3 regions of the Rhodococcus triatomae genome follow, and region 2 is predicted to be linked to each of the others. Evidence: riboswitches for the same ligand, from Rfam matches in the RefSeq annotation. Region 2 holds a riboswitch; each other region holds the start of a gene.
What was found. Region 2 has a riboswitch for cobalamin ahead of G4H71_RS01360 (ABC transporter substrate-binding protein). Riboswitches for the same ligand answer to the same signal wherever they lie in the genome.
Positions count from the first base shown of each region.

Region 1 (10,521 bases), 1.0 Mb from region 2:
CGCTGTCGACCGGCGCCTTCCTCGGTGCCGCGGTGTCGTTCACCCTGGTGATGCTGCTGGCCGCGGGCGCGGGCGGCGGCACCTCACGCGTCATCCTGGCGGGCGTCGCAGGCACCCAGTTGTTCTCGGCGCTCACCTCGTTCATCGTCATCTCCTCCGCCGACGCCGAACAGACGCGGGGCGTGCTGTTCTGGCTGCTCGGATCGCTCAGCGGCGCCGGATGGGACGACGTCGCGCTGTGCGCATCCGTCTTCGCCGTCGGGCTGGTGGTCTGCTACCTCCATGCGTCCGCGCTGGACGCATTCACCTTCGGCAACGACGCCGCAGCAGCGCTCGGCGTCTCGGTCCCCAGGGTGCGTGCCGTCCTCTTCACGATCACCGCGCTCATCACCGCGGTGCTCGTCAGCGCCGCCGGGGCGATCGGGTTCGTCGGCCTCGTGCTGCCACACGCCGCACGTTTCCTCGTCGGGCCGAGCCACCATCGGCTGCTCCCGGCGACCGTGCTGGCCGGCGCGATCTTCATGGTGTGGGTGGACGCGATCGCCCGAACCGTCTTCGAGCCGCAGGAGATCCCGGTCGGCGTGGTCACCGCCCTCATCGGTGTCCCCGCGTTCGCGGTGATCCTGTTCCGGATGCGGAGCAGCCGATGACGCTGTCCGCGGAACGGATCTCACTCTCGCTCGGTGGCCGCAGCATCCTCGACTCGGTGACCTTCGCCGCCGGTGCGGGCGAGACGATCGGGCTGCTCGGCCCGAACGGATCCGGCAAGTCGACGCTGCTGCGTGTCCTCGCCGGAATCCGCAGGCCCGACTCCGGCCGGGTGGAACTCGACGGAGAGGATGTGCAGGGAATGCGCAGAGCGCGGATCGCCCGGCGCATCGCCGTCGTCAGCCAGCACTCCGACACCGAGGTCGACGTCACCGTCGAGGACGTGGTGCGGCTCGGACGTATCCCGCACCGTGGGATCTTCGGATCGGACGAGGCCGGAGACGCCGAGGCGGTGGAAGCCGCGCTCCTCGCAACCGGTACCGACGGACTGCGGGGACGCCGGTGGAGCACCCTGTCCGGCGGTGAACGGCAGCGCACCCAGATCGCGCGGGCACTCGCCCAGCAGCCGACCGAACTGCTCCTCGACGAGCCCACCAATCATCTCGACATCGCCCACCAACTCGACATCCTCGCCCTGGTCCGGGAGTTGCCGTTGACGAGTGTCGTCGCATTGCACGATCTCAATCTGGCAGCGATGTTCTGCGATCGCGTGATCGTGCTCGAGCAGGGGGCCGTCGTCGCGGCCGGGACCCCGACCGAGGTGATCGACGAGAGCCTCGTCTCCAGGGTGTACCAGGTCAAGGCGACGGTCACCGCCGATCCCACCGACGGCTATCCGACCGTCCGGTACCGGCCCAGGTGAGAGCCTGCCCGAGTGACGGCATGCCCGGGCCGGGGCCCGCTACCGCTATGCTGGGCCACGCAGCTGGTTCGCCCGGCGCGGTCGTGAGGAGCCCCGAAGACCGGCGTCGGCGTCGAAGCGCACGAGCGATCGTGCGTGAGAGGGAACCCGGTGAGAATCCGGGACTGTCCCGCAGCGGTATGCAGGAACGACCGCCGTCATCTGCACTGGGCCACCTGCCTGGGAAGCGACGGCCAGTAGGTCCGGAGTGTGAGCAACACCCGGGGTGCCTGTGAGTCCGAAGACCTGCCGGCTGTGTCGGATGCGCCGCATCCGGCGGTCCACCGCCTCGTGGAATGGGCGTGTAGACCTGATCGCGGCTGGGTAATTCGGGCTCGACAGGTATACCCGTCTGCCGGTGGTGGCCTTTCGGTTACGCAACTGGAGAAACACCGTGACACTCACCTTCACAGCAACCGTGCTGGGCTCCCCGCGCATCGGTCCTCAGCGCGAACTCAAGCGGGCCGTCGAGTCCTACTGGGCGGGGCGTTCGGATGCCGCCACTCTCGAATCCGTCGCCGAGGGCCTGCGCCGCCGGACGTGGACGCAACTGCGCGATGCCGGCATCGACTCGGTGCCCGTCAACACGTTCTCGTACTACGACCACGTCCTCGACACGGCCGTCATGCTCGGTGCCCTGCCCGAGCGCGTTGCCGGGATCGCCGATCCGCTGGACCGCTACTTCGCCGCGGCCCGAGGCAACGACACGATCGCCCCCCTCGAGATGACCAAGTGGTTCGACACGAACTACCACTACATCGTCCCGGAGATCGCTCCGTCCACCACGTTCGCGCTCGACGCCTCGAAGGTGCTCGGCGAACTGCGTGAGGCACTCGCTCTGGGCATTCCCGCGCGTCCGGTGATCGTCGGCCCGGTGACGTTCCTGCTGCTGTCCAAGCCGGTCGACACGAACGAGCCGCTACTCGGCCGCCTCGGCGAAATCCTGCCGCTGTACGCGGATCTGCTGGGTCGGCTCGCCGAAGCGGGCGCCGAGTGGGTGCAGTTCGACGAGCCCGCGTTGGTCGCCGACCGGAGCGAGGAGGAGATCGCGGCGGCCCGGCGCGCCTACGACCACCTGTCCGGTGTCGACACCCGTCCGGCGATCCTGCTGGCCTCGTACTTCGGCTCGCTCGGTGAGGCGCTGCCCGCGCTCGCGGAGACGGGGGTGGAAGGCATCGCCGTCGATCTGGTCGCCGGGTCCGACAACCTGGCGGGCGTGCCGGCGCTGGCGCACAAGCACGTCGTCGCCGGCGTCGTCGACGGCCGCAACATCTGGCGCACCGACCTGGAGAAGGCGCTGGGGCAGCTGGGCACGCAGCTCGGTTCCGCCGGATCACTCGCCGTGTCCACCTCCTGCTCGCTGCTGCACGTGCCGTACACGCTCGACGCCGAGAGCGGCCTGGACAAGGCACTGCGGTCGTGGCTGGCATTCGGCTCCGAGAAGGTCCGCGAGGTGGTCGCGCTCGCCACCGCGCTCGCCGGTCGACGTGACGAGGTGGAGGACGAGTTCGCGCTCGCGCGCGCCGCGCAGTCCACCCGCGCCAACGACGGACGGCTGCACGACGCCGCGCTGCGGGCCCGGCTGAACGAGATCTCCTCCTCGGACGGCGGCCGCGCGAGCGCCGACGCACGTCGCGAGATCCAGACCGACAAGCTCGGGCTGCCCGTCCTGCCGACCACCACGATCGGGTCCTACCCGCAGACCACCGCGATCCGAGTGGCCCGCGCCGCGCTGCGCAAGGGCGAGATCGACGAGGCCGAGTACATCCGCCGCATGCAGCAGGAAGTCGCGGATGTCGTTGCTCTGCAGGAGAAGCTGGGGCTCGGCGTGCTGGTGCACGGGGAACCCGAGCGCAACGACATGGTGCAGTACTTCGCCGAGCAGCTGGACGGTTTCTTCGCCACCGCCAACGGCTGGGTGCAGAGCTACGGCAGCCGTTGCGTGCGGCCGCCGATCCTGTTCGGCGATGTCCAGCGGCCGCACCCGATGACCGTCGAGTGGTACCGGTACGCGCAGTCCCTCACCGACAAGCCGGTCAAGGGCATGCTCACCGGCCCGGTCACCATCCTCGCGTGGTCGTTCGTGCGGGACGACCAGCCGCTGGCCGACTCGGCCGACCAGGTCGCGCTCGCGATCCGCGACGAGACGATCGATCTCGAGGCCGCCGGGGCTCGCGTCGTCCAGGTCGACGAACCCGCCCTGCGCGAGCTGCTTCCGCTGCGCAAGAAGGACCAGGAGGAGTACCTGAAGTGGTCGGTCGGGTCGTTCCGCCTGGCGACCTCGGGCGTCACCGACGCGACACAGATCCACACCCACCTGTGCTACTCGGAGTTCGGTGAGGTCATCGACGCCATCGCCGGCCTCGATGCCGACGTCACGTCCATCGAGGCGGCCCGCTCGCGTATGGAGGTGCTCGACGACCTCAACGCCGTCGGTTTCGATCTCGGTGTGGGCCCCGGTGTCTACGACATCCACTCCCCCCGGGTCCCGAGCGTCGACGAGATCGCCGAGTCGCTCCGCGCTGCTCTGAAGGCGGTTCCGGCACAGCGGCTGTGGGTCAACCCCGACTGCGGCCTGAAGACGCGTGGCAACGAAGAGGTGGAAGCGTCCCTGCGCAACCTCGTCGCCGCCACCGAACGGGTCCGCGCCGAACTGTGAGCTGCTGGCACGATGTCACATCGGTTCGTTCAGATCGAACCGATGTGACATCGTGCCGCCAAAGGGGTTTCGGCCGGACGTGACAGGGGGACGTCGGGCCCGCCCACTACAGGTGAAGGCGCGGCACCGGTTCACCGGTGCCGCGCCTTCCTCCGTGTGCTGACGCCCCGTGCGCCCATGCGACCTTGCAGGTCGAGTGCGCCTATGCGACCTGCAGGTCGAGCTCCCCGTCCTCGACGTCGACGGTGACCTTGCCGCCCTCGAGGATCAGGTCGTCGAGCAGCATGTCGGCGATCCGATCGTCGACCACCCGCTGGATGGACCGGCGGAGCGGACGGGCCCCGAACTCGGGCTGGTGCCCGTGCTCGGCGATCCAGTCGACCGCGGCGTCACTGAACGTGATCTCGATGCCCTTGTCACCGAGCCGCTTCCGGCTGTCCTCGAGCATGAGGTCGGTGATGCGATGCAGCTGATCGGTGTCGAGCTTGCGGAACATCACGATCTCGTCGATCCGGTTCAGGAACTCCGGCCGCATCGACTCGCGCAGCCGGGCCATCACCCGGTCGCGCAGCGGCTTCTCGGCCGCGGCCTCATCGCCCGTGGTGAAGCCGAGGGCACCGCCCTTGCTCGAGATGATGTCCGAACCCAGGTTGCTGGTCATGATCAGCACGGTGTTCTTGAAGTCCACCGTGCGGCCGTGACCGTCCGTCAGCCGCCCGTCGTCGAGCACCTGGAGCAGGGTGTTGAACACGTCCGGATGCGCCTTCTCGATCTCGTCGAGCAGCACCACCGAGTAGGGGTTGCGTCGCACCTGTTCGGTGAGCTGGCCCGCCTCGTCGTACCCGACGTACCCCGGAGGGGCGCCGACGAGCCGTGAGACGGTGTGGCGTTCGCCGAACTCACTCATGTCGAAGCGGATCATCTTGTTCTCGTCACCGAACAGCGCCGCCGCGAGCGACTTCGCGAGCTCGGTCTTGCCGACACCCGTCGGGCCGAGGAACAGGAAGCTGCCGACCGGGCGATCCGGGTCGCTCATGCCGACTCGGGAACGGCGCACGGCGCGGGCAATGGCCCGGACGGCATCGTCCTGGCCGACGACGCGGCGGTGCAGTTCGTCCTCGAGCAGGCGCAGGCGTTCCTTCTCCTCCTGCGTCATCTGGCTGGCCGGGATACCGGTGGCCCGCGCGACGACCTCGGCGATCAGCTCCGCGGTCACCTCGGGAGTGTCCACGGACACGGATTCCGGGGCACCGTCGATTCGCTTCTGCAGCTTGCCGATTCGGTCCCGCAACTCCGACGCCTGCTCGTAGGCCTCGTCGGCGACCGCCTGCTCCTTGTCCTTCTCGAGCTGCTCGAGTTCGGCCCGCAACGCCTCGGTGTCCACCTTCGGGGACCGCAGCGACAGCCGGGCACCCGCCTGGTCGATGAGGTCGATGGCCTTGTCCGGCAGGAACCGGTCGCCGATGTAGCGGTGCGACAGGTCGACGGCGGCGACGATCGCCTCGTCGGTGTACCGGACCCCGTGATGCTCCTCGTACCGGTCGCGCAGACCGGACAGGATGGTCACGGCATCCTCGACCGTGGGCTCCTCGACCATCACCGGCTGGAACCGGCGCTCGAGGGCGGAGTCCTTCTCGATGTACTTGCGGTACTCGTCGAGTGTGGTGGCACCCACGATGTGCAGGTCCCCACGAGCGAGCTTCGGCTTGAGGATGTTTCCGGCATCCATCGCACCTTCCGCTCCCGCACCGGCCCCGGCGATCGTGTGCATCTCGTCGATGAACACGATGAGTTCGCCCTTGTGCGCGGTGATCTCGTCGACCAGCTTGGTCAGCCGCTCCTCGAAGTCGCCGCGGTAGCGGGTGCCGGAGACCATGGCCGACATCTCCAGCTGGACGAGGCGCTTGCCGATCAGACGCTCCGGGACGTCCTCGTCGACGATGCGCTGGGCCAGGCCCTCGACGATCGCCGTCTTGCCGACGCCGGCCTCACCGATGAGAACGGGGTTGTTCTTGGTGCGGCGGGAGAGGATCTCGACGGTCTGCTCGATTTCGAGGGCACGACCGATCACCGGGTCGATCTCGCCGGCGCGGGCGCGCTCGGTGAGATCGACGCCGTACTGATCCAGTGTGGGCGTCTCGCTGGCCGCCTCCGGTTCACCCGGGCCCGCCTGGACGGCGCGCTGCAGCGATTCGGGTGTCACGCCGTTCTCGGCCAGCAGCCGCCCGACGGCGTGATCCTGGTCGGAGGCGAAGGCCAGGAACAGGTGTTCCGGGTCGATGTAGGTGGAGCCGAGTGCTCGCGCGAGCTGGTGTCCCTCCAGCAGCGCGGTCTTGAGTGCGGGGCTCAGTGCGGGAGCGGGCGTGGCGAATCCCGTCGGGGTGCGACCCTGGGGCAGCCGCGACTCCGCGGAGTTTGCGACCGCGGCGGGGTCCGCACCGGCGCGCCGCATCAGGCCCGAGACCGGATCCTGCTCCGCCATGACGCGGAGAACGTGCAGCGCATCGAGCTCGGAGTCCCCACGGCCCGCCGCGAAACGTGCGGCGGCGCCCATGAGCTCCTGGGTGGACCGGCTCATGAGCCGGCTGATGTCGATGCGGCCGGGACCCTCGGGCCCGAAGAATGCTGGCATTCCGAAGCCTCCTGAAGAAGTTGAGTGTTACTGACTCAACTAACGTGCTAACCGGTCCATCAATTCCCCGTCAAGAACCGATGTCGCGCGCGGCAGCAGAACTGCAGCTCAGAAGGCATTTTCGGCACCGTGATTCGCGTCACTCGGGCCGGTGAGTCGGCCCGACGTCAGGAGAGGTGGTGGGCCAACAGGACCCGCAGCTGGGTCTGCGCATCGTCGAAGGGCCGACTCGACTCGAGTGCGCGGCTCTGCACGATGGCGCCTTCGATCGCCGAGAGCAGCAGCCCCGCCATCGGGTTCGCGGCCGTTCGCTCGACTCCGGCCGCGATCAAGCCGTCGGCGAGCCGGGTGGTCCAGTCGGTGAACGCCTGACCGGCAGCGGACTTCACAGCTGGGTCCGGCTCGTCCAGCGCGGCCGCCATCATGAACGAGCCCAGCCGGTAGCCGCTGGACTCGAGCGGTTCACGCCAGAACGCGAACAGTTCGTCCAGCCACTGCTCCACCGACGGCGTACCCGGCAGCTTCTCCGCCATCACACCGAGGTGCGACTGCACCAGCCGGGACACGATCCGGGTCGCCGTCTCCACCAGTTCGCCCTTACCCGCGGGGAAGTGCTGGTACAGAGAGTTGCGCGAGGTGTTGCTGCGGGCGAGCAGTTCGGTCAGCCCGGCGGCGTGCACCCCGAACTCCTGCACCATCGGGATAGTGCTCGCGAGCAGGCGAGCGCGCGGTCGTGCCGATGTCACGGGTGCTCCCTCCAAGCGCTTGTGTGGATCGATCGGTTCATGTTAGACCTAGTCGTGAACCGATCGGTTCACATCGAGAGGATGTCATGCCCACCCACATCGCCACCGCCGATCCCGTCGCCCACACGGCCCTCCTGGGTCTCGGGGTGTACCGGCCCCGACGGGTCGTCCCCAACGCCGAGATCGTCGACCGCATCGACTCCTCCGACGAGTGGATCCAGACCCGCTCCGGTATCACCGCTCGCCGCTGGGCCGAGCCCGACGAGACCATCGTCTCCATGAGCGTCGCGGCCGCCCGCGACGCGCTCACCGCGTCGGGTCTCGCGGCCGACCAGATCGACGCGGTCGTACTGGCCACGTCCTCGCAGATGGTGCTGGGGCCGTCGGCGGGCGCGGTGGTCGCCACCGAGCTCGGCATGCACGACACCGCCGCCTACGACGTCTCCGCCGGCTGCGCGGGCTTCTGCTACGCGCTCGGCAACGCCGCGAGCCTCGTCCGCGCGGGCCAGGCACGCCACGTCCTGGTGATCGGTGTGGAGCGGCTGTCCGACCTGCTCGACACGGCCGACCGGACGTGCGCGTTCATCTTCGCCGACGGGGCAGGCGCGGTCGTCGTCGGTCCCGCCGACGCCGAGGGAATCGGCCCCGTCGCGTGGGGCTCGGACGGGACCCAGACCGCGGCGATCAAGCAGGACAAGGACTTCGCCCAGTACTTCGCCGAGGTCGCCGAGGCCGAGGCCACCGGCGGCACCACGGAACGTCCCTACATCCGGATGAACGGCCAGGCGGTATTCCGCTGGGCGGTGACCTTCCTGGAGAAGGCCTGCCGCGACGCGCTGGAGAAGGCCGGTGTCACGGCGGAGGACCTGGACGCGTTCGTGCCGCACCAGGCGAACAGTCGCATCACCGATGCGCTGATCAGGACGCTGGGCCTGCCCGACGCCGTTGCCGTCGCCCGCGACATCGCCGAGTCCGGCAACACCAGTGCGGCGTCGATCCCGATGGCCATGGAACAGCTCCTCCGCTCCGGCGGTGCCCGGCCCGGCGACACCGCGTTGCTGCTCGGCTTCGGTGCCGGGCTGGCCTATGCCGGGCAGGTCGTCCGGCTCCCCTCCATCGCCTGACCCGGGACTTCCGGCCCGGGTGTCACACCCGGGCCGTCGCCGGTGTCTCCATGCCGAGAGCACGTACTCGACAGGAGGAATCATGACCGGCAATACCAGGATCCCGAAGGCAGAGTTGACCGGCGTCTACGGCGCGATGGTCAAGCGGATGTCCCGCAAGATGCTCGGCGAGGTGGCCGAGCCGGTCGAGGTGGCGTGGCACAACCGGAAGGTGCTGAACTTCAGCTTCACCGTCGGCCGCAAGGCGCAGAAGTGGGACCGGTGCGACGAGAACCTGAAGTCGTTCGCCCACATGGCGGTGGCCGGCCTGGTCGGCTGCAGCTTCTGCCTGGACTTCGGCTACTTCCAGGCCCGCAACGACGGGCTCGACCTGACCAAGGCCCGCGAGGTGCCGCGCTGGCGCGAGTCGGACGTGTTCACGTCGCTGGAGCGCGAGGTGCTGGGGTACGCCGAAGCGATGACCCGGACCCCGCCGACCGTCACCGACGAGATGTCCGCGCGCCTGCTCGAACAGCTCGGCGCACCCGCGCTGGTGGAGCTGACGGCATACATCGCGTTGGCGAACTTCATGACCCGCACCAACACCGCCTTCGGCATCGAATCGCAGGGCTTCTCGACTGCGTGTGGCCTGGAGCCGCTCGCCGTACCCTCGACCACATGAGCGACGACCCGTTCGTCACCCACCGCGGCCTGCTCTTCACCGTCGCCTACGAGATGCTCGGCTCCGCCGCCGACGCCGAGGACGTCGTCCAGGAGACCTGGCTGCGGTGGGCGGACGTCGACCGGTCCGAGATTCGTGACCCGCGCGCCTATCTGGTCCGGGTGGTCACCAGACAGGCACTGAACCGGCTCCGCACGGTGTCCCGCCGACGGGAGGAGTACATCGGCGAATGGCTGCCAGAGCCGCTGCTCACCGCTCCCGACGTGGCCGAGGACATCGAACTGGCGGAGAACGTCTCGATCGCGATGCTCACCGTCCTGGAGACCCTCGGCCCGGTCGAGCGGGCCGTGTTCGTACTGCACGAGGTGTTCGAGACGCCGTACCCGGAGATCGCCGAGGCGGTGGGCAAGACGCCGGCCGCGGTCCGGCAGATCGCGCACCGCGCCCGCGAACACGTCGGCGCGCGCCGGCCGCGGATGCGGGTCGACCGAGACCAACAGCAGGCGGCGGTCGAGAAGTTCCTGGCCGCCGTCTCGAACGGCGACGTCCAGGCACTGGTGGAAGTTCTCGCCCCGGACGTGGTGGTGATCGCCGACGGCGGCGGCATCGCGACGGCAGCCCGCAAGCCCATCGTCGGAGCAACCCGGGTTGCGACGTTCCTGGCCAGGTCGGCCGGGATCACGAACTTCGTCGCGACGGCCACCTGGTTGAACGGTATGCCGGCCGCTCGCATCGACGTCCCGGGCACCACCCCCACCGCGGTGAGTCTGGTCGTCGAGGACGGCCGGATCACCCGCATCTACGCCGTGCGCAACCCGCACAAGCTCGGAGGACTGGACACGGTGACGGAACTACGGCGGTGACCGCTACCGCGCAGCGGCCCCGCTCCCGGCCCGGCGCTGCAGCAGCGACTCCATCGGACCGGCCAGGAAGAGCAGCAGCAGACTCAGGTAACCGACGGCATCGACCGCCACGCTGAGCACGAGCGCGACGAGGAACAGGCCGGCGATGACGGCCACCGGCACCACGGACGGTGCGGCGAGCCCGCCGGTCAGCTCCGGGTTTCGCGTCAGCGACCAGGCGATCGCCGTCAGGGCCAGCGCGCTGACCGCCATCGTTCCGATGTACAGCGCGCGGGTCGCGACGTCGTCGGCTCCGTCTGCCGCCAGCGCGGTCGGGAAGGGGAGGAACACGATGGTGAACGCCCAGAAGATGAGGGCGACGTCGAACAGCCGATCGTCCTTCACGA
Region 1 covers NZ_CP048814.1:1,329,813-1,340,333, forward strand. Annotated here, with positions in the region: gene G4H71_RS06250 (FecCD family ABC transporter permease) at 1-650, shown strand, start outside; gene G4H71_RS06255 (ABC transporter ATP-binding protein) at 647-1,411, shown strand; cobalamin riboswitch at 1,508-1,718, shown strand; gene metE (5-methyltetrahydropteroyltriglutamate--homocysteine S-methyltransferase) at 1,845-4,109, shown strand; gene G4H71_RS06265 (ATP-dependent Clp protease ATP-binding subunit) at 4,312-6,741, opposite strand; gene G4H71_RS06270 (TetR/AcrR family transcriptional regulator) at 6,909-7,487, opposite strand; gene G4H71_RS06275 (beta-ketoacyl-ACP synthase III) at 7,574-8,611, shown strand; gene G4H71_RS06280 (carboxymuconolactone decarboxylase family protein) at 8,694-9,272, shown strand; gene G4H71_RS06285 (RNA polymerase sigma-70 factor) at 9,269-10,135, shown strand; gene G4H71_RS06290 (TMEM175 family protein) at 10,139-10,521, opposite strand, start outside.
Region 1: another riboswitch for cobalamin. It lies ahead of metE (5-methyltetrahydropteroyltriglutamate--homocysteine S-methyltransferase); the one in region 2 lies ahead of G4H71_RS01360 (ABC transporter substrate-binding protein).

Region 2 (10,521 bases):
TCTCGTCGAACGCCAGCCCCGAGGCGTGCGCGAGCAGGTGACGCACGGTCGAGCCGGGAGGACCCGCGGGCTGGTCGAGTTCGACCGCCCCCTCCTCGATCGCGACGAGGACTGCGTATCCCACGAGCAGCTTCGTCACCGAGGCCAGGGGGTACACCCGCTCGACGTCGCCGGCCTCTTCGCGTACACCGCGGCCGGTGGACACCACCGCTCCCGCGGCGTGGTCCACCGGCCACTGGGCTATCCGTTGCAGACTGTCCACGCGCACAGCCTACGAGGACGGTCGCACGCCGGGCGCGGTACCCGGATCAGGGAGTCACCAGTCCGCCTCCGTGTAGCGCACGACGCCACGGATGTTCTTGCCGTCCAGCATGTCCCGGTAGCCGTCGTTGACTTCTTCGAGCGAGTACGTGCGCGTGATCATGTCGTCGAGGTTGAGCTGCCCCGACTTGTAGAGCGCCAGCAGGTTGGGGATCTCGACCCGGGCACTGCAGCCACCGAAGACGTTGCCGCGAACCTCCTTCTGGAGCATCGACAACAGGAACAGGTTCAGCTTGACGTCCATGTCGCCCATGTTGCCCATCGCGGTGACGACGCAGCGGCCGGCCTTGCTGGTCAGGGTCAGCGCCGGATCGACGTACTCGCCCTTCATCTCACCCACGGTGATGATGGTCTTGTCGGCCATCCGCCCCTGCGTGAGGTTCATGATCGGCTCGATGGCCTCGGCGACGCTCGCGAACACGTGGGTGGCGCCGAACTTCACGGCCTGATCGCGCTTGAACGCCACCGGGTCGATCGCGAACACCTCGCGCGCACCGGACGCGACCGCCCCCTGGAGGGCGCTCATCCCGACGCCACCGACCCCGATGATCGCGACGGACTCGCCCGCCTTCACCTCGGCGATGTTGGTCGCCGAACCCCATCCGGTGGGTACGCCGCATCCCACCAGCGCGGCGACCTCGAACGGGATGTCCTTGTCGATCTTCACCACCGAACTCTGGTGCACCGTCATGTACGGAGAAAACGTCCCGAGCAGGCACATCGGAATCACGTTCTCGCCGCGGGCCTGAATCCGGTAGGTGCCGTCGGAGATCGCGAGCCCGCTGAGCAGCCCGGCCCCCAGATCGCAGAGGTTCTGATGCCCGGCGGAACAGGAAGGACATTTCCCGCACGCGGGAATGAAGGAGAGGACGACGTGGTCGCCGACCTCGAGATCCTCCACGCCCGGGCCGATCTTCGTGACGACACCGGCCCCTTCGTGTCCGCCCATCACGGGGAAGGACGGCATCGGCGTGGCACCGGTGACGAGGTGGTGATCGGAGTGGCACATTCCGGCCGCTTCCATCCGCAGCTGCACCTCGCCGGCGACGGGATCACCGAGTTCGATCTCCTCCACGGACCACTGCTCGTTCAGGCCCCAAAGAATTGCACCCTTGGTCTTCACGTCACTCCAACCCTTCATTCATGTCTACGCATGCGTGTGACTGTGACCTTAGACACGAATGAGGAAAATTGGAACACGTTCTACATAGCGAGTTGTCTTTCGTTCGGGTCCGCCACGGTTCACCGCGGGTGTCGGCGTCCGGTGACGTCGTACAGATGACGGATCGGGTCGCGCACGTGGGCGGCGTACTCGAGCGCGGACCAGGTTCCCTCGTCGGGGCGGACGGTGTGACCCGGCAGCGACAGGACCTCGCGAGCCGGACGAATCGGCACACGATGTTTGACCTGCCGCTGCCGGAGGCATTCTCGGTGAGTGCAGCGGCCCGCGCTGCGACCTGGGACGACAGACCCCACGACCCGAGAGTCGACGAGAGGATTCCGATGGCGATCAACGACGACGACATCACCACGAGCGGACCGGCAGGCGGCGAGGGTCCGGCGGACGGCGGCTCCAACCCCGGCGGCCACGACGGCGGTGCCGACGGTGCGGCTGCGGCCGGCGAGGGCCCGGCGGACGGCGGATCGAACCCGGAGGGACACGACGGCGGCGCCGACGGCACCGCGAACCAGGGTGAGGGTCCGGCGGACGGCGGATCGAACCCGGACGGTCACGACGGCGGCGCCGACGGGACGGCGTGAGCTGAACACCCCCGTCCCGCACCGGCAGCCGAGTGCGCTCGGTCGCTGCGTGGCGGTCGGCCGCGCCGAGTTCGCGGAGCGCCATTGGGATCGCGCTCCCGTGCTCTCGCGTGCGGCCGACCTGCCGCGCGACTACCTCGATCTCCTCTCCCCCGACGCGATCGACGAGTTGATCGCCGAACGGGGGGTGCGTACCCCGTTTCTGCGGATGGCTCGGGACGGCACGGTTCTGGACCGTGGATGTTTCACGCGCTCGGGCGGATTCGGCGCAGAGATGCCCGACCAGATCGACTCCGCAGGAGTGTTCACCGAGTTCTCCGCGGGTGCCACCATCGTGTTGCAGGGCCTTCACCGATTGTGGCCACCGATCATCGACTTCGTCCGCGCGCTCGTCGACGACATCGGCCATCCGGTCCAGGCGAACGCCTACGTCACGCCGCCGAGCAGCCGTGGATTCGACCCCCACTACGACACCCACGACGTCTTCGTGCTGCAGGTGGCCGGCACGAAGGAATGGGTCGTGCATCCGCCGGTGCAGGAACTGCCGCTCCCCGGCCAGCCGTGGACGGCGCACCGTTCGGGTGTCGCGGCCGCCGCACGCGTCGAACCCTTCCTGAGCGCGACACTCGAGCCGGGTGACGCGCTGTATCTGCCACGCGGCTGGATCCACTCCGCACGCGCCCGGGGCGAGACCTCCGTTCACCTGACGATCGGGGTGGCCCCGACCACTCGTCACGACGTGGTGCGCATCCTCGCCGACGCGCTCGGTGAGGACGTGGAGCTACGTCGCGCTCTCCCGTTGGGCACCGACCACACAGATGCCACGGCGGTGGCCGGCGAAATCGCCCGGACGATCGAGCTCGTCGGTCGGCGCCTCGGTCACCCGCCGGAGGAGCCGTCGCTGGTCGAATCCGTGGCCGCCGCCGTCGGCGATCGGTTCGTCGCACTCACCAGACCTGCTCCGGTCCGTCCGCTCGCCACCCTCGAGGCGATCGCGGCATTCGATGCGGGCACGACCGTGCGGTGGCGGTCGGCACTGCACGGCACTGTCACGACCTCGAGCGACGCGGTGTCGCTGGCGCTGCCGGACCGGACGATCACCCTTCCGCCGGAGTGTGCCTCGGCTGTCGAGACGATCGCGGGCGGGGGTCGGGTCTGCGCTCGCGACCTGCCCGGGCTTTCGGTCGAGGACGGTGTGGTCGTGCTGCGCAGGCTCCTGCGCGAGGGTGTGGTGGTACCCACAGGATGAACGATTCCGAATGGCGTCCGTGTAGCGACAACGCCCTGAGCCGAGGAGACCCACTCGCCGGGACCGGCTCGCGTGGCCTGCACTGGCTGTTGGTGGAACTGTCCGGACCATGGGGCTTCTCCGCGTTCCTGGACTCCCCGGCGACGATCGATCCGGAGATCGGCCGTGCGCTGGTACGGCGGGCCGAGTCGGCGGGTATGCGCATCGTCGGTATCCGCCGACCGGGGCGCAGGCAGGCGGAGCCGCGCTGGCGCTGGGCGATCGCCGACTCCCGACCGGGACACGAATCCCTGTACCGGGGCGAGGTTTCCGATCCGACCGAACTCCTGGACGTTCCGCTCGACGGTTCGGCGGGCACTCTGTCCCACGAGCCGATCGTCGCCGTCTGCGCCCACGGCAAGCACGACCGCTGCTGCGCCGTGCGGGGCCGATCCGCCGCGGCCGACATCGCCCGCCGCTATCCGGAGCTGACCTGGGAGTGCTCGCATCTCGGTGGCGACCGCTTCGCCGCCACGATGATTCTCCTGCCACATGGGCTCTACTACGGCCGGGTCGATGCCGCCGACGATCCCGCGGACCTCGTACACCGGTATCTGCGGGGGAGCCTGGACGATCGCTACCTGCGCGGACGCAGCTCGCTGCCGGAGGTCGTCCAGGCCGCCCAACACCACGCGCGGGCGGTGACCGGCGAGGACCGGATCGATGCGCTCGCCCCCGTGTCCGTCACGGCGAGCGACGACGAGTACGTCGTGGTCCTGCGACACGGCGAAGGCCGAGTGGCGGTTCGGCTCGCGGAGACCCTGTCCGAGCCCATCCTGTCGACCTGCTCGGCGCGAGTTCCCGGCCGTGTCCGGCAGTTCCGCCTCGTCGCTCTCGCCGAGGACGGCACCGAAGGCATGGGGACCGGAGCCGACGGCACGGGGGAAAACGGCTGACGCACTCGTCGTTCACCGGGACGATCGGTCAGTAGCCCGCCGAACGCAGCCCCTCTGCCAGCTTCTCGACGGCATCGACTTCGCGGATTCCGGGGTCCAGCTCGGAGCCGGTGAGGACGACGTATCGTTGACCCCGCACCGCATCCAGCTGCGCCGTCACGGGATTCGATTCGAGGAATGCGATCTTCGTGTCCAAGGCGTCACCGTCGACGCGGACGCGGCTGAGATCGCCGAGAACCAGCACATCGGGATTCCGGTCCGCGACCGCCTCCCAGTTGACCTCCGGCCAGTCGTCACGGGTGTCGGCGAAGACGTTGATCGCACCGGTCTCCGCGGCGTAGAGACCCGGTGCCGAGCAGCAACCGGCCATGTACGGCGCATCGATACCCGAGAACCAGAAGGCCACCGTCGGTTCCTGTCCGTCGGCGCGGTCGGCACCCGCGGTCGCGGTGTCCATCCGGGATTGCAGCGACGAGACGAGTTCCGCGCCACGTTCCTGGACGTCGAAGACGGCCGCGAGTTCGCGGATCTCCCGGTAGAGCGTGTCGATGGTCAGGGGCGCGGTGCGCGAGACATTCTCTCCGTCGACATCGGCATCGGTGCACACCGACGGGGACTGGTAGGTGGGTACGCCCAGGTCCGTGAAGGTCTCCCGGTCCGCCACCACGGAGCGGGTGAAGGTGTGCGCGCTTCCGGAGGTGACCAGATCCGGTTCCGTGTCCAGGACGGTTTCGAGCGACGGGTCGTTGTCCGCAAGACGCGGCACCTGTTCGTTGTCGGCAGCCAGGTCCGGCAGGACGGGATCGAACCAGGTGGAGGTGCCCACCATGCGGTCGGCCAGACCGAGGGACAGCAGGATCTCGGTCGAGCTCTGATAGAGCGACACCGCCCGCTCCGGCGGCGCCTCGAAGGTGACGGTCTCGCCGCAGTTCTCCAGCGTGAGGGGGTAGGACGTCGCGGCGGGCTCGTCGGAGACGGTGGTGGGCCCCGAGGCCTCGTCGCCGACCGATCCACACCCCGCGACGAGGAGTGCGGCGGCCGCCACGGCGATACCGGCGGCCGGGCCGCCACGGGAGAACCGCGCCGACAGACGGCGGCGAGGTGTGAGTGGACGAGGCACGGGTGGTCCTTCGATCGGGGGCCCGGTCGCGGGGCCCGATGACGCCGGACGGTGGCGGTGCCACCGTCTCCCGCGAGCATTCGGACTTCGGGAGCTCCCCGTCACGCGGGAGACCCGTCACCGCTGCGCGTCAGCTCCGGATTCGCACCGGATTCCCTCGCAGGAGCGGGTCCACCCTATCGCGCGGCACGGCGTACCGTGGCGGAGGTGAGCACTTCATGGCAGGACCCGAAGGCAGTGTCCCTCATGCTCGACGACTGCGAGACGTGGGCCGTGGTCGGCCTGTCCGGGGACCCGGGCAAGACGGCCTACGAGATCGCTCAGCTGCTGCAGTCCCGGGGCAAGCGCATCGTCCCGATCCATCCGAGTGCGCCGACGGTGCTCGGTGAGCAGGGGTATGCGACCCTCGCCGATGTTCCGTTCCCCGTCGACGTGGTGGACGTGTTCCGCCGTTCGGAGTCCGCGGGCGAGTTCGCCGATCAGGCGGTGGCGATCGGCGCCCGCGGTGTGTGGTTCCAACTCGGGGTGGTCGACGAGGACGCGTTCTCCCGGACCACCGAGGCCGGGCTGGCCATGGTGATGGATACCTGCCCGGCCATCGAGTGGCGTCGACGCGGATAGTCCGCTCAGTTCGCGGCGAAACCCGGTAGGCGCTGCGGCTCCTCGATCACCGAGAAGTGCGCCGCGTCACCCTTGCGGATCCGGCTGGACGCTCCGCGCACGTCCACGGGGACGTCACCGGCGAGCGTCGTCCGGTGGATCTTGCGCGGGTTGGTCCCGTAGTCGGAGATCCCGTAGTGCTGAGTGGCACGGTTGTCCCAGATCGCGACGTCGCCCGGCTGCCACGCCCAGCGAACGGTGTTCTCCAGCTTCGTGATCCGATTCTGCAGCAGCTGGAAGAGCGCCGTCGTCTCCGACGGCTTGAAGCCGACGAACTCCTTGACGAAGTGCCCGAGCAGCAGCGTCTTCTCGCCGGTCTCCGGATGTACCCGGACGACGGGGTGCTCGGTCTCGAAGACGGTGCGGGTGAACTCGTTCAGGTACTTCTCCCGCCTCGCGGCGTCCTGCACCTTGTCCCGGATCGTGTTCGCGACCTCGGCGTAGTCGTATTCGTTCGAGTGCACGGCCCACAGATTCTCCACCAGCGCCTTGAGCGCGTCCGGAAGCTGCTCGTAGGCCGCGGTCGTCGACGCCCAGGTGGTGGCGCCGCCGTACTCGGGGACGGTGACGGCACGCAGGATCGACGCCTTCGGGATGCGGTCGATGAAGGTGACGTCGGTGTGCCAGCTGCTCGCGGCGGCCTCGAGGACGAGGGTCTTGTTGTCGTCCGACCTCAGGGTCGGGTGCGTCGTCGTCTGCGATCCGAGGCGTCCCGCGAACGCGTACTGGATCTCGTCGGTTAGGTGGTGCTGATCGCGGAAGAAGATCACCTTGTTCGCAGCCAACGCGTATCGGATCGCAGAGGCGGTCTCGTCGGAGATGTCGCCGGACAGGGTGATGCCGCCGATCACCGCGCCGAGGTGATGGCCGTGCTTGGCGACGGTGATTCCGCCTGCGGCATAGATGTCCTCGGCGGTGTCGGGGCGCTGTTCGAGAGTGGTCATGTGAGGTGTTCCTTTCGTCGATGCGGGGACGGGCGTTCAGTGCGAGAGGGCATCCGCGGGAAGCGGCGTGGCAGGTTCCGGCGGGGTGAGCGAGCGGGCCCGCTGCCGCACGGGATCGGGAACGGGTACCGCGTCGACGAGCCGACGGGTGTAGTCGTGGCGCGGCGCGAGGAGAACCTCGTCGGCCGGGCCGGACTCGACGATCCGGCCTCCGCGCAACACCGCGACCCGGTCCGCCACGCGGTGCACGACGGCGAGGTCGTGACTGACGAACAGGCAGGCGAAGTGGTACTCCTCCCTCAGGCTCTCGAACAGGTCGAGGACCTCTGCCTGCACCGACACATCGAGTGCACTGGTCGGTTCGTCGGCAACCAGGAGCCGGGGCGCGAGTGCGAGCGCCCGTGCGAGCGCGGCCCGTTGACGTTGACCGCCGGACAGTTCGGCAGGACGGCGGTCCGCATACGACCTGGGCAGCCGCACCGAATCCAGCAGATCCGCCGCCCGTGCCCTGGCGAGCGAGCCGGTGGCGACCCGGTGGACGTGCAGGGGCTCGGCGATGGACCTGCCGATCGACCAGCGTGGATCGAGTGATGCCGCCGGGTCCTGGTGCACCAGCGCGATTCCCTTGCGAAGAAGGCGTCGTTCCCGCCCACCTGCGGTGGTCAGATCGATGCCGTCGACCCGCACGCGCCCGCTGATCGCCTTCACGATCCCCAGTGCGACCCGGCCGAGAGTCGTCTTGCCCGAACCGGATTCGCCGACGACGCCGACAACCTCGCCGCGGGCCAGGGTCAGGTCCGCGGCGGCGAGCGCGTCGAACGCGGGGCTGCCGCCGCGGGCCGGGTATCGCACGGTCACCGCGTCGAGCTCGAGCGCCGGGGTCTCCTTCCGGGTCCCGGCACTCTCCCCGTCCCCGTCGTCCGACGGCTCCGCCGGTTCGGTGCGAGCCTCCGCGGTGACCGGCAGGCGGGGCACCGCGCCCAGGAGAAGGCGCGTGTATTCCTCGGTGGGCCGTTCGAACAACTCGTACACGTCCCCGGTTTCGACGACCTGCCCGGCGCGCATGACGACCACACGGTCGGCGATGTCGGCGACCACGCCCATGTTGTGCGTGATGAGCAGGACCGCGGTGCCGGTGTCGCGAGCCAGCCCCTTGACGAGCGCCAGAATCTCCGCCTGGACGGTGACGTCGAGTGCCGTCGTCGGTTCGTCCGCGACCAGTAGGTCGGGCTCTCCGGACAGCGCCAGTGCGATCACGACGCGCTGCTTCTGGCCGCCGGAAAGCTGGTGCGGGTACCAGTCGATGCGGGTCTCCGGGTCCGGGATCTCGACGCGGCGCAACAATTCCACTCCGGTGGCGCGGGCCTGGGCTCGTGAGATCTTGCGGTGGGCCCGCAACGCAGCGGACAACTGGGTGCCCACCGTCTGTACCGGATTCAGGGCGGTCTGTGGTTCCTGGAACACCATCGCGGCCGTGGTCCCCCGGACCCCGCGGAGGGTCGTCTCGTCGGCTCCGGTGATCTCTGTGTCCGACAACAGGATCGATCCACGCGACGAGGCACCGGTGGGCAACAGGCCGAGCACTGCCCGGGCGGTCATCGACTTGCCGGATCCGGATTCGCCGACGAGGGCGACGATCTCGCCCGCATCGACGACGAGATCGACGTCGTCGACGACCGGGTGCTCACCGAAGGTGACGGTGAGCGATTCGATTGCCAGGACGCGACCGGTCTGCGACTCGGTGGCGTGGCGGGGTGCGGTCATGACTGCTCCTGGAGGTCGTGTCTCATCGGGCCCGGTGCGCCTGGGCCAGGCCCTGGGCGACGAGCAGGAAGCCGAGGACGAGTGCGGTGACGACCGCCAACGGGCCGATCGCATACATGGGGTTCGCGTCGAGATTCGCGACGGAGTTCGAGATCAGCGATCCCAGCGAGGGCTCGGGCGCCCGCACGCCGACCCCGATGAAACTCATTCCCGCCTCGACGAAGACGGCCACGGACAGGGACAGCGCCACCTGCACGCCGAGCGGCTCGAGCGAGTTCGGGAGGATGTGCGAGCGCAGGATCCACCAGTGCCCGGCGCCGATCACCTCGGCCGATTCGACGAACTGCAGCTCACGCACCTTCAGCACCGAGGAGCGGACCAGACGACCGAAGATGGGCACCTCGACGACGACGATGACGATGCCCACGGTGACCGCGCCCGGACCCACCACGGCGGCCAGGGCGATACCGAGGATCAGTGCCGGGAACGCGAGCACGACATCGAACACCCGCTGGGTCACGACGTCGGCGAACTGGTTCGTCGAGGACACCAGCCCCAGTGCGGTGCCCAGTGCCGCACCGACCGCGACCGCGGCGAACACGATCAGCAGGTTGGTCCGGATGCCGTGCGCGGTGCGCGTGAAGACGTCCCGGTTGACCTCGTCGGTGCCGAACCAGTGCGCCGAACCTGGCCCGACCAGGTTGGCGCCCTGGATCTGGTCGAACGGACCGTACGGCGTCAGCAGGGGCGCGAGGAGGCCGACCGCCGCGACGACGCCGACCAGCACCAGTCCGGCCAGCCCCTGACCACGGGTGAGTCCACGTAACGTACTGTGGCCGGGCGCTTTCCGCGCCACCGCGTCGTCGCCGGTGGGGGCCTCGGGGATCAGGACGGTCATGAGCGGGCTCCGATACGGATACGGGGATCGAGAGTGGCGTTGAGGACGTCGGTGAGCAACTGCACGGCCACGAACACGGTGACCGACAACAACAGCAGCGCCTGGACGACGGGGTAGTCGCGGCGGCTGATCCCCTGTTCGACGAGCATCCCCACCCCGGGCCACGCGAAGATCGCCTCGACCAGAATCGCTCCGCCGAGCAACGACCCCGCCTGGATTCCGAGAACGGTCGTGACCGGGGGCAGCGCCGCGCGCAATGCCCCGTGGGTGACGATGTGGAAACGAGAGATTCCCAGCGCCTCCTGCGTGAGCACGTGCGGGGCGTTCATCTCGGTGCGCAGGGATTCGGTGAGGAAGCGGGTGAGTGCGGCCGCCGTCGGCAGCCCGAGGCACAGTGCGGGGAGCAGCAGATACTGCACGGTGATGTCCGGTCGTGCCAGGTACCCCTCGGGGGGGACACCACCGGCGGGCAGGATCGGAAGCGCGACCGCGAACACCAGGACGAACAGCACTCCGGTCACGAAGGGCGGGAGCGCCACCGCGAGGGTGTTGGCACCGTTGACCAGCGCGGTGAGCCATCGGCGTGGCCACGCGACCGACGCGATGGACACGACGAGGGCGGTCACGATCGCGAACAGCAGCGCGGTGCCGGCGAGGACTGCGGTGTTGAGGAGGGCGTCGGCGAGCAGTTCGCCCACGCTGCCTCCGATCTGGTAACTCCGACCCAGATCACCGGTGACCGCACCGGTCATCCAGGAGAGGTACTGCTGCAGGACCGAGGCATCGAGGCCGAGCTCGCTGCGGATCGCGTCGATCGCCTCCGGCGTCGCGTCCGGTCCGGCGAGGGTCACCGCGGGGTCGCCGGGCAC
Region 2 covers NZ_CP048814.1:287,529-298,049, forward strand. Annotated here, with positions in the region: gene G4H71_RS01330 (serine hydrolase domain-containing protein) at 1-262, opposite strand, end outside; gene G4H71_RS01335 (NDMA-dependent alcohol dehydrogenase) at 317-1,444, opposite strand; gene G4H71_RS01340 (hypothetical protein) at 1,564-1,716, opposite strand; gene G4H71_RS01345 (BatC protein) at 1,825-2,082, shown strand; gene G4H71_RS01350 (cupin domain-containing protein) at 2,132-3,331, shown strand; gene G4H71_RS01355 (ferredoxin family protein) at 3,328-4,266, shown strand; gene G4H71_RS01360 (ABC transporter substrate-binding protein) at 4,295-5,317, opposite strand; cobalamin riboswitch at 5,441-5,588, opposite strand; gene G4H71_RS01365 (CoA-binding protein) at 5,594-6,007, shown strand; gene G4H71_RS01370 (TauD/TfdA dioxygenase family protein) at 6,013-6,990, opposite strand; gene G4H71_RS01375 (dipeptide ABC transporter ATP-binding protein) at 7,027-8,754, opposite strand; gene G4H71_RS01380 (ABC transporter permease) at 8,777-9,652, opposite strand; gene G4H71_RS01385 (ABC transporter permease) at 9,649-10,521, opposite strand, start outside.

Region 3 (10,521 bases), 360 kb from region 2:
GCCCGCGTGCCGGATGCCCGCAACGTGGCCCCCTGGGTGACAACTCGCGAACGCATTGGCGATGCACCTGAGACACCGACCTCAACATCGCTTCCCGATTCTACTGTCAGGGTCTTCGGTGAGAATGTTCCCGGTGTCTTTAAAGGCCTCGACATCCACCTTGGACGAACACCGACACCCCTGTCCCTGCAACGTTACGACCACGTCCCGCCCGGCGGGGGTCGTTTCGATGTACCTGACCATCTCCTTCCACGGTGCTGGCGCGAAAAGCCTTCCGGCACGACCGATGTCATGGGCAGGATGCGGTGGGACATGCCATCTCATACGATTCGGACTGAGTTCTTCAAGCCCGAAAAGGGTGCATATCTGCATCCCCAGTGGGACGCCCTCGGCAAGCACCGCGTCAACCGTCCAATAACACACTACGAGGCTGCACTACTACAAGACTTTCCCGAGGATTTCCTATGGTGTGGGAGCAAAATTCAGATAGCCAAGCAGATCGGCAACGCGGTGCCCGTCGGGCTAGCTCGTGCTATAGCCAAGCACATTTCAGATTACCTGTGATGCGTCCGCACTTGCCGATTGCCTCAGCTACTCATTGGAGTCCACCACCAGCATGCTTGGACACATGACCGACAGCACAGGACTATTCGAGGTAGATACCGTTCCCAGCACAGGAGCCTCGAAGCGTCCGTCAGATGCACGAGCAACGGCAATGCGTCGCGTTCGGAATGGGTTCCGAAAGCACCCCGACCCAACGAGCCCGATGTCCACGGTTCGCTATCGGCCGAAGCAAGCTCCACCATCCCCACCGAACGACCTCGAGCATGTGGCTTCGTTCTTCGAGAGTGCTCCAGACGGCCGCGAGCGTTTCCGCTGGACCCTGAGAGACTCACTCGATGAAGCCCTCGACGGTCAACGCACCGGTCGATGGTGTTACCAACACCTCCGGAAGACGGAAAAGACCTATCTCGGAACGGCTGTCGAAATCAACCTGACTCGCGAGTTCGACATCTCGGATGGGCACGACCTCGACTGGAGGATCCTTGACACTGAAGTCGACTGCAAGTTCTCCCGCGATCTGGGAGGATGGGAAATTCCCACAGAGATGTACGTCTGTGCACACCACGGAGAGCAGTCAGCAGATTACGACCAGATTGCCCTCCTAACCTGGTTGAACGATGACACCAAAGAGTGGGCTGCTGGACTTCTTCGAATTTCCGACAGCCGCCTCCGTTGGCGGCGGGACAAGTCGGGAGCAGACGTCCGCGCCTACAATAAAGATTTCAAACGCAGAATCTCTGAGAGCTCGTTGGCAGACATCTACTGGCTATGGGGAGGGATACAGACCGATCTGCCCACGAATCTCCTCCGCCACCTACCCAAATCAACCCGTGACGAAATCCTCAAACCGGGATCGAGTGGGCAGGGTCGCGTGGACGCGCTTTTCCGCCACGTCCAGAATCGACTGATCAATCGCAATGTAGTCCTTACGGTCGGACAACAGGATGACGCGCCCAAACGGGCAAGAGACGCCCGCATACACTTGAGACCGCACGGTATTATTGTGCTCGGACACGACCGGCCACACCAGAGGATCGCCGATTCGCTAGGACTTGAGATTCCTAGTAAAGGCTCGTGGATTTCCACGCGCGTTGCCCCTGTCCCGCCTGACGACGTACGCAGCAGCTTCTTCCTCGATGAACAGTGGTGGGCACGAGCCACCGGCGACGACGAGAGCGAAGCGCCGACCTTCCCGACGAAAAAATGGGATGGGCTCCGATTCGCCCCTCCGGCCGCTACAGGAACCAGCCGAACGGATATCACATGGGCGCCGTGACCGTTCTCAGACCCGAGAGAGAGCACAATTTGGCAGGTTCAAGGCATGGATCCTAAGTTCGCGCGTACTCTCTGCGGGTACCGCGCAGGGACGGCATTGCCATCGACCTCTGACAAGGGTGATGTCAACTCGATCCGATGGGGCCGAGCGATGTTCGATGCGCTAGGTGTCGCCCACGCAACACCCGAAATCTCAGATGTCGGCACGGCACTCGAAGTCGCCGTTGTCGAGGATCTCCGCGCGCGGCGCCCCGACCTAATCGTTGATCGGTCACGTATCGCTACCGATTTCGATCAGTATCGACATCTTTCACAGCTGAAGAACTATATGTCCAGCTTTCACGATGATCTCGATCGTATCGAGATGGCAATCGCTGAAACGAAACAACTCGATACCTCGAAATCTGTAACAGCGCTACGGCGGCAGCTGAACACCATTCGGAACCATGCCGCCTCGAACCGCGGCTTTTTTTGCGCGCTGAAGGAGAACCTCGCCGAAGAGTCAATGTTGAGGACGGACATCGCCGTAACTTCCCCTCGAAGTGGCCAGCGCCTACTAGTCGCACTCAGCTCCAAATGGTCGCTGCGGACTGACCGAGCACAGGATTGCGTGTCGCAGGGAAGCAAACTCGTATCGCTGCGTAGAGGCCATATGCCACACTTCGCAGTCATCACGATGGAACCTCGTCCATCGATGCTCCGCCTGCTCACAGATGGTTCTGGATCCGTCGATTGCGTCTATCACGTTGCCTTCGGCGCCCTCAAGACCGCCGCCAACAGTCTTTCTAAGCAATCGATCCCGAGAATGCCGGAGCAGCTTGATCTACTCGACCGGATGATCAAGCAGAATCGCATCAGACCATTTTCGGCGCTCCTCGATGAGATCAATCTCCTGCCATAGTCACAACCCACGGACGTCCAGTCTGGGTTATTCCACGCAGTAAGCAGGTCATTCCCGTTGTTCACCCCTGCGGCTCCTGTACCACTAGCCAGGGGCCTCACTGAACCGTGCTGTGTGCGCTAACTATCTCCCACTCGTCAGATCCCAACCTCGCGCGCGCCGTCGCCGATGATCCGATCATTACATAGCAGGGGCAGCTCGACCCTGTGGCACCAGCGATCGCCCGGTGCGGACCCCTCAACCCATACCCACCCGCCCCTCGACCACCCCCAACGTCCGAGCAATCCGCCCATCGACATCGGCGAACGCCTCACCACCGGCCGCGAATGCCTCACGCATGGCTACGATGACCTCTTCGTACTGCCCGATGCGAGTGCGGACCACCGCAGCCTTCGCCACGTACCCGGCGGTGAGTTGTCGGCCGGTCGCGAAGTCGCCCAGGCCGGTGAGCTGGTCGAGGCGTGAGGCCTCGCTCTGCGCCTCGCGCAGCATCTCCAACATCTGATCGCAGATCCTGACGCACTGCTCGATCGCGTCGTCGTCCAAGCGAAATGTCACGGTATCCCCCCGTCGAAATCTTCCTCCCCTTGGCTGGGCATGCTACTTCAGCGCAGGTCGGCCGTATACCCGAATCCGGAGCGGATGCTAGGTTCACTTCCGCAGGGAACACCGGTGCGAATCCGGGGCTGTCCCGCAACTGTCACCGAGTAGCAGACCTTCATCCGATGGCCACGACCTCCCTGGGTTGGAAGGCCGAAGGCGAGTGTTGATCCGGGAGCCAGGACACCTGCACCGTAGTCAGGACCGAGTTCACGAGGATGAAGATGCGAGTGTTCACTCGCCGCACCCGGCAGTCTGCCGCGCGGCCACCCCACCATGCCCCCACCCCGGCCCGGCGCCGCTCGATCTTCGCGGCCGGGATGCTGGCCGTCGCGCTGGTCTTCGCCGGCTGCGCGTCCGGCGACACCGCCGACGACGCGACCGCCTCGGCGCAGCAGCTCCGAGAGGAGGGCGACGGCTCCCTGACCATCTACAACTCGTACAAGATCGCGGGCCTGGACCCGATCGGCACCGGCACGAACTGGCTGTTCGACTGGGGCATCGCGGAGAACCTGCTGCAGGTCACCGACGACGGCGACATCGAGCCGTGGCTCGCAGAGGACGTCTCCCGCGACGGCGACACCCGCTGGATCATCACCCTGCGGGACGGCGTCACCTTCCAGAACGGCAAGCCCGTCGACGCGGAGGCCGTCGCGGCCGCCCTGTCCCGCCAGATCGCCGAATCCTCCAACGCGCAGGTCTACCTCGACCCTGCGACGACCGCGACGGTCGACGACGGCAAGGTCGTGCTCACCACGCCCGAACCCAACGCGATGGTTCCCGCGGCCCTCGCCGCCCGCGACAACTCGCTGCAGATCTACGACGTCGCGGCCATGGAAGCAGCGGCAGGAGACTCAGCGCAGATCGTGAACGCCGGCGCCTACTCCGGCCCCTACGCGATCACCGAGTGGAACCCGGACAACCTCGTCCTCGCCCCCTACGCGGACCATTGGGAGGGCACTCCCCCGCTGACCGGGATCACCGTTCGCGTGGTTCCCGACGAGCAGGCCCGGCTCGCGGGCGTGCAGAGCGGGGAGGCCGACATGGCCTTCTACCCGTCCACGTCGGCGAAGCTCGAGCTCCAGGGCAACGACGACATGCACGTGCTGTCCTCCGAACTCGCTCTCCAGTCGCTGCTGGTGGAGATGAACCTGAAGGACGGGATCTTCACCGACACCGACGTGCGCAAGGCGTTCACCGCCGCCATCGACTACGAAGGCATCGCCGCGGACGTCGGCAACGGCCAGTTCGCCCCCGCGGCCGGCCTCTACCCGGACACCATGTCCTTCGCCGTAGACAACCAGGTCCACGACCTGGACGAGGCGAACCGCCTCCTCGACGAGGCGGGCTGGGTCACCGGCGGTGACGGCATCCGGGAGAAGGACGGCCAGAAGCTGGTGGTGCGCTTCGTCACCCAGGCGCAGGGACCGGAGACCAACGACGTCGCCATCGCGATGAAGGACCAGGTCTCGCGCGCCGGGTTCGACCTGCAGATCGACAACGCCGAGGACTCCGCAGCGGTGAAGAACGATCCGACGGCGTGGGAATCATCGGTGGCACTGAGCGGTTCGCTGTCCGGCACCGCGGACCCGATCCAGCCGTACCTGGTGCGCTGGACCACCGACGGCTCCTCGAATGCCCAGGGCATCAGCAACCCGGAGATCGACGCGATCGGTGAGCAGCTGCGCGGCGAGTTCGACACCGAGCGCCGGGACGAGCTGCTCGAGCGCGCACAGGAGATCCTCGTCGCCGAGCAGGCTTACGTGGTGGCCGGGACGTTCAAGTACTTCACGGTGGTGACCGGTCCGGAATGGGCCGACTACCACGTGTCGAGCGTTCGCCGGCACATCACCAGCCAGACCGGCAAGTAACACCGCCTCACGATGCGTGTCCTGGCTATCGCCCGGCGCCGCGTCGTCGAGGCGCTGATCACCCTGCTGGGTGCGAGCGTGCTCATCTGGGCGCTCATGCCGCTGGCTCCGGGCAGCCCTGCGCGAATGATCCTCGTCGCGCAGGGCATCCCGGAACCGACGCCGCAGCAGATCAGCGACCTCGAGCGGGCGCTGCACCTGGACCAGCCGTTGCTCTCGCAGTACGTGCATTGGCTGTGGGGCGCCGTGCGGGGCGATTTCGGGCTCTCCTTCGCCTCCGGGCGTCCGGTCTCGGACGAGCTCGCCGGTCGCCTCCCGGCCACCCTCACGTTGGCGGCGGCGTCCCTGGTTCTCGCACTGGTTCTCTCCGTTGCGCTCGGTGTCGCCGCCGCCCAGTTCCCCGGACGCTGGCCGGACCACGGAACCCGAGGCCTGGCACTGCTGTTCGCCTCGATCCCGGGGTTCGTCATCGCCCTGCTGCTGATCCAGGTGTTCGTAGTCGGTTTCGGCGTGGGCAAAGCCGCACTGGACGGCACCTGGCAGCAGGTGTGGATGCCCGCGCTCTGCCTGGCCGTCGGACTGTCCGACACCTGGTCGCGGCTGCTGCGCGCCAATCTCCTCGCCTTCATGGAAACACCGACCGCGCAGGTACTCGCGGCCCGGGGCGCCTCCCGCCGGCGAATCCTGTGGCGGCACGGGCTGCCCAACAGCGCGGTGCCCTCCCTGCACGCGCTGGCAGTCGGCGTCGCGATCCTCATCGGCGGAGCCACCGTGGTCGAAACCGTCTTCACCTGGCCGGGACTCGGCTCCTACGTCGTGGAGTCGGTCAAACACCGGGACCTGCCGGTGATCCAGGCGTTCACCGTGTTCGCCACCCTGTCCTACATCGTCACCAGTGTCGCCGCCGACATCGTGTCGGCCGTCGTCGACCGCAGAATCACGGTGGACGCATGACTCGAACCCGACGCCCCACTCCGGCGCCGACGACGACCACGCCGCCGCACCGAGAACAGCCCCGCGACCCACGGCGGTTCCGGCTGCCCGGCCACTCCCTTCCGCTGTCGGTCCGCGCCGGGATCGTGCTGCTCGCCGCGCTGATCCTGGTCGCGATCGTGGGTCCGTGGATCGCGCAATACCCGCCCGACGAGCCGCACTACGCGGACAAGCTCGTCGCCCCGAACGCCGAATACTGGCTCGGCACGGACCAGTACGGCCGCGACCAGTTCTCCCGGGTGGTGCACGGCCTGCGGCTGTCGTTGCTGTCGGCGTTCCTCGTCCTCGCCGGTTCCGCGACGATCAGCCTGCTGGTCGGCTTGCTGTCCGCCCTCTACGGCGGCCGCCTGGACCGGGCCGTGTCCCGCTGCATCGACATCGTCCTCGCCATCCCCGGCCTCGTTCTGGCACTGGCCGTGGTCGGGCTCCTCGGCCCGGGCTACGTCAACCTCCTGATCGCCCTGGTCATCTCCAGTTGGGCGGCCGACGCCCGGATCGCCCGGGCGCTGACTCTCGAGGCCCGCACCCGCCCCTATGTGGTGGCCGCGCGGGTCGCGGGGGTGAGCCGCCCGGCGATCGGGGTCCGGCATCTGATGCCCGCGGTGTTTCCGCAATTCCTCATCGTCACCACGCTGCGCCTCGGCGGAATCGTCGTCTCACTGGCCGGATTGTCGTTCCTGGGGCTCGGGGTGCAGATGCCGGAAGCCGAACTCGGTGCCATGCTCGGCGACGCCCGCCGATTCCTCACCGCCGCACCGTGGCTCCTCCTCGCACCGTCGCTGGCGATCCTCGCGATGGCGACTGCGGCCAATCTCATCGCCGAGGGCATGCAGAGCAGGCGCGGGATGGGGGCCGTCCGATGAGCGCCCCGATCGTCGAGATCCGCGGGCTCACCGTCTCGTTCGGCGACGAGCCTCCGGTTCTCCACGACATCGACCTCACCGTCCGACGCGGCGAGACCGTCGCAGTGGTGGGTCCGAGCGGAAGCGGCAAGACCACCGTGGTCCGCGCGATCCTCGGAATGCTCGACGCCTCGGCGCGCGTCGGCGGCTCCGTCGTCGTGGACGGCGTCGACCTCACCGGTTGCACCGAACGCGAACGACGGGACCTACGAGGATCCGTCGTCGGGTACGTGAGCCAGGACCCGTTCGGCGCGATGGACCCGATCATGGACGTGGGCACCAACATCGCCCAGGCATGGCGGATCAAGAAGCGCCCGGTCCCGGACGGCCGCATCGTTGCCGATCTCGCCGCGGTGGACATCGCCGACGCCTCCGCTCGGGTGCGCGAGCGCCCCTTCACCTGGTCCGGCGGGATGCTGCAACGGGGATCGGTGGTGACTGCCCGCGCCCTGGAGCCGAAGCTGGTCCTGGCGGACGAGCCGACGTCCGCACTCGACGAGGCCAACGCCCACCGGGTGATGGCGACGCTCACCGACGGTGCGGCGGCGCTGCTGATCGTCAGCCACGACCGGGCGCTGGTGGAGCAGTACGCGGACCGGGTCTACGTGGCTGATCACGGCACCCTCGTCGAGGCCGCGCCGTCGGTCCGCGTTGTCTCCGAACAGGTTCCGCCGCGGAACACCGCGCGCCCCGACACGGAACCGATTCTGCGGGCACGCGGGCTGACGAAGAAGTACCCGACGGGCGGCGGGCTGCACCCGACCGATCTCGACGTGCACCGAGGCGAGATCGTCGGCCTCGCCGGCCCGTCCGGAGCAGGCAAGAGCACCCTCCTGCGGGTGCTCGCCGGAATCGAGCCGGCAAGTGGTGGCACACTCACCTGGGACGGGCTGGACGGACCGCCGCGCCCCGGGCAGGTGGGCATCGTGTTCCAGAACGCAGTGGGCAGTCTCGACCCGCACTGGCCGATCTACCGCAGCCTCACCGAACCTCTGGCCCCGCGGCTGCGGAGCCGACTCGCGAAGACCGAAGCACTGTCCGTGACTCGCACGGCGCTCGACCGGGTGGGGCTGGGCGACCTCGACCCCACCCGGCGACCGAGACAGTTGTCCGGCGGTCAGGCACAGCGAGTGGCCATCGCCCGGGCACTCGTGGGAGACGTGTGGCTGTTGCTCGCGGACGAGCCCACGGCCTCCCTGGACGATGCCACCTCGGAGCGGATACTCGACATCCTCCGCGGCCTCGCGGACGACGGTCTGCCCGTCGTGATGGTCTCGCACGCGGACCGCATGCTCCGGCGGGTCGCCGACACCGTGGTCAGAATCGAACCGACCGAGGAGCGTTCCAGCGTGGAATGACCTCGTCGGCGAACACGCGCAGGCTCTCGCGGACGGCCGCCTGCGACGGCCCCGCGGGCTGGACGTTGCAGAGGAAGTCGGTGGCATCCGGGACCACGAGGTCGCGGCCGATTGCCTCACCGACCTCGGCGCCGGTACCGAGGTAGCTGTGCCCGGTGCCGACGTAGTCACGTGCGGTGAACCCCTCCGGAAACCGTCCGGCCGCAATCGATGTGGTCACCCATCGCTCGATGCCCGGCCGCATCTGCGCGAACGCGGCGTCACCGCTGTCCGCGCACAGCACGGATCGGGACACCCCGACACGTGGCACCCGGCCCTGCTCCTCCTGCGCGGCTCGATAGCGCGCCACCCGGTCGGCCGCAATCTCGTCTCGTGGCCCGTGCGGTGAGGACGAGCGCCCGGTGAGCACGCCCAGGTCGTGCTCGGCGGCCAGGGCGAAACCGGACTCGGACGCGGTGCCGATCCACAGCCGGTCACGTAGTCCCGCAGTGGCGGGCACCAGATCGCTGTTGTCCGCCAACAACTCCCCCAGCACCTGCACGGTGTGCAGGAAGCGTTCGTGGCGACGGTCGTGGTCACTCCCGAAGCGCCGGGAGGTCGCCTCGTCCGCACCGGCACCGAGGCCGAGTTCGAGGCGGCCACCGCTCAGTGCGTCGAGCGTCGCGGCGTCCTCGGCCAAACGGATCGGATCCTCGAGCGACCCGACGACGACGGCGGTACCCAGGCGGAGTCGTTCGGTGTGCTGGGCGATCGCGGTCAGCAGGATCAGGGGTGACGGACAGTGCGCACGCTGCGCGCCGAAGTGGTGCTGCGCCACCCAGAACGAATCGAAGCCGAGTTCCTCCGCGTGAACGGCGAGTTCGACGGTCTCTCGCAGAAGGGCAGCCGAGTCGCCGTCACCGACGACGTGCGAGATGAATCCGAACCGCATTGCCTCGCACTCCTCGTCACCGGGGCCACCACCGAGGCCTCTTGCCGATGCTCACCGTAGCGTCTGCGCCCCGGCCTCGATGAGGTGGGCGCGGCGGATCCTTCTCTCGATCAGCTGGCAGATCAAGGTGGCGTTGTCGACCGGGATGTACCGCTCGAACTCGTCGGTGGTCAGGAGGATTGCCTCGCCGGGCACTGCCCACAGCTGCGTGCCGGTACGCAGCACCATCCACGGCGACGCACTCACCTCGGGGCCGAGGGTGATGGTGCGGCACCTGCGGATCTGGTTGTACGGCACCGACGCGTACAACCCCTCGTCAGGGAGTGTGGCCGGACCGAGGTTCCCGGGGCTGACGACTGCCAGTTCCAGTTGCTCGCCTGTGAGCTCGATCGTGGCGAGCTGAATTCCCTTGTTCCAACGCTCGAACCGGAACAAGGGACGCATCGTATGCCCCTTGGGATGTCCGAGGTATCGCGTGTGGAAAGGCAGGCGCAGCGACGTGTCGCCGAGCGCAGATGTCGTCGGAGGCACGATCAACTTGCGTGCCTGATTCGCGACGTACGTGGACACCATGGGCAGCAGCCATATCCATAGCCACATCCACTCGAGTGCGACCGAGACGTCGACCCCCGAATCGTCGCGGATCAACACCGAACTGACGACACCACCGAATGCCTGTGCCAGCCCTGCCAGAAAAGCCGTCGACGCCCACGCCGCAGGCTCCTGGTAGCCCGTACGTCGGAGCCAGACGCCGGCGGCCACCGCGGGGAGCGCACCCACAGCCGGGCCGATCAGCAGGTCACCCGTGAAAACACCACCCCGCGCCATGGTCGTGACGACGAGCACCAATGTGACGATGAGCGCGGGAGCCACGACGTAAACACAGGCGAGGAGCATCCGAACTCGTGCCCACAGTGCGGCGACGTCGGGAGCAGGATCAGCGACAAGTCCCGGCGGACGGGTAGGAACAGGAGCCGGGATCACTGTGCGGTCGTCACCTGGAGTGCGTTGTAACACCCGTCGAGGAGACTCCGAATCATGGCGATCGCTTCCAGTCCCAGCTGCACGTACTTGGCAAGGTCACCCAACAGGTTCCCTACAGTCCTGACCACCTGCGCTATACGCG
Region 3 covers NZ_CP048814.1:647,555-658,075, forward strand. Annotated here, with positions in the region: gene G4H71_RS03030 (DNA cytosine methyltransferase) at 1-564, shown strand, start outside; gene G4H71_RS03035 (NaeI family type II restriction endonuclease) at 767-1,840, shown strand; gene G4H71_RS03040 (NgoMIV family type II restriction endonuclease) at 1,886-2,740, shown strand; gene G4H71_RS03045 (hypothetical protein) at 2,978-3,298, opposite strand; cobalamin riboswitch at 3,360-3,549, shown strand; gene G4H71_RS03050 (ABC transporter substrate-binding protein) at 3,565-5,211, shown strand; gene G4H71_RS03055 (ABC transporter permease) at 5,224-6,165, shown strand; gene G4H71_RS03060 (ABC transporter permease) at 6,162-7,067, shown strand; gene G4H71_RS03065 (ABC transporter ATP-binding protein) at 7,064-8,464, shown strand; gene G4H71_RS03070 (LLM class flavin-dependent oxidoreductase) at 8,424-9,395, opposite strand; gene G4H71_RS03075 (hypothetical protein) at 9,447-10,268, opposite strand; gene G4H71_RS03080 (hypothetical protein) at 10,376-10,521, opposite strand, start outside.
Region 3: another riboswitch for cobalamin. It lies ahead of G4H71_RS03050 (ABC transporter substrate-binding protein); the one in region 2 lies ahead of G4H71_RS01360 (ABC transporter substrate-binding protein).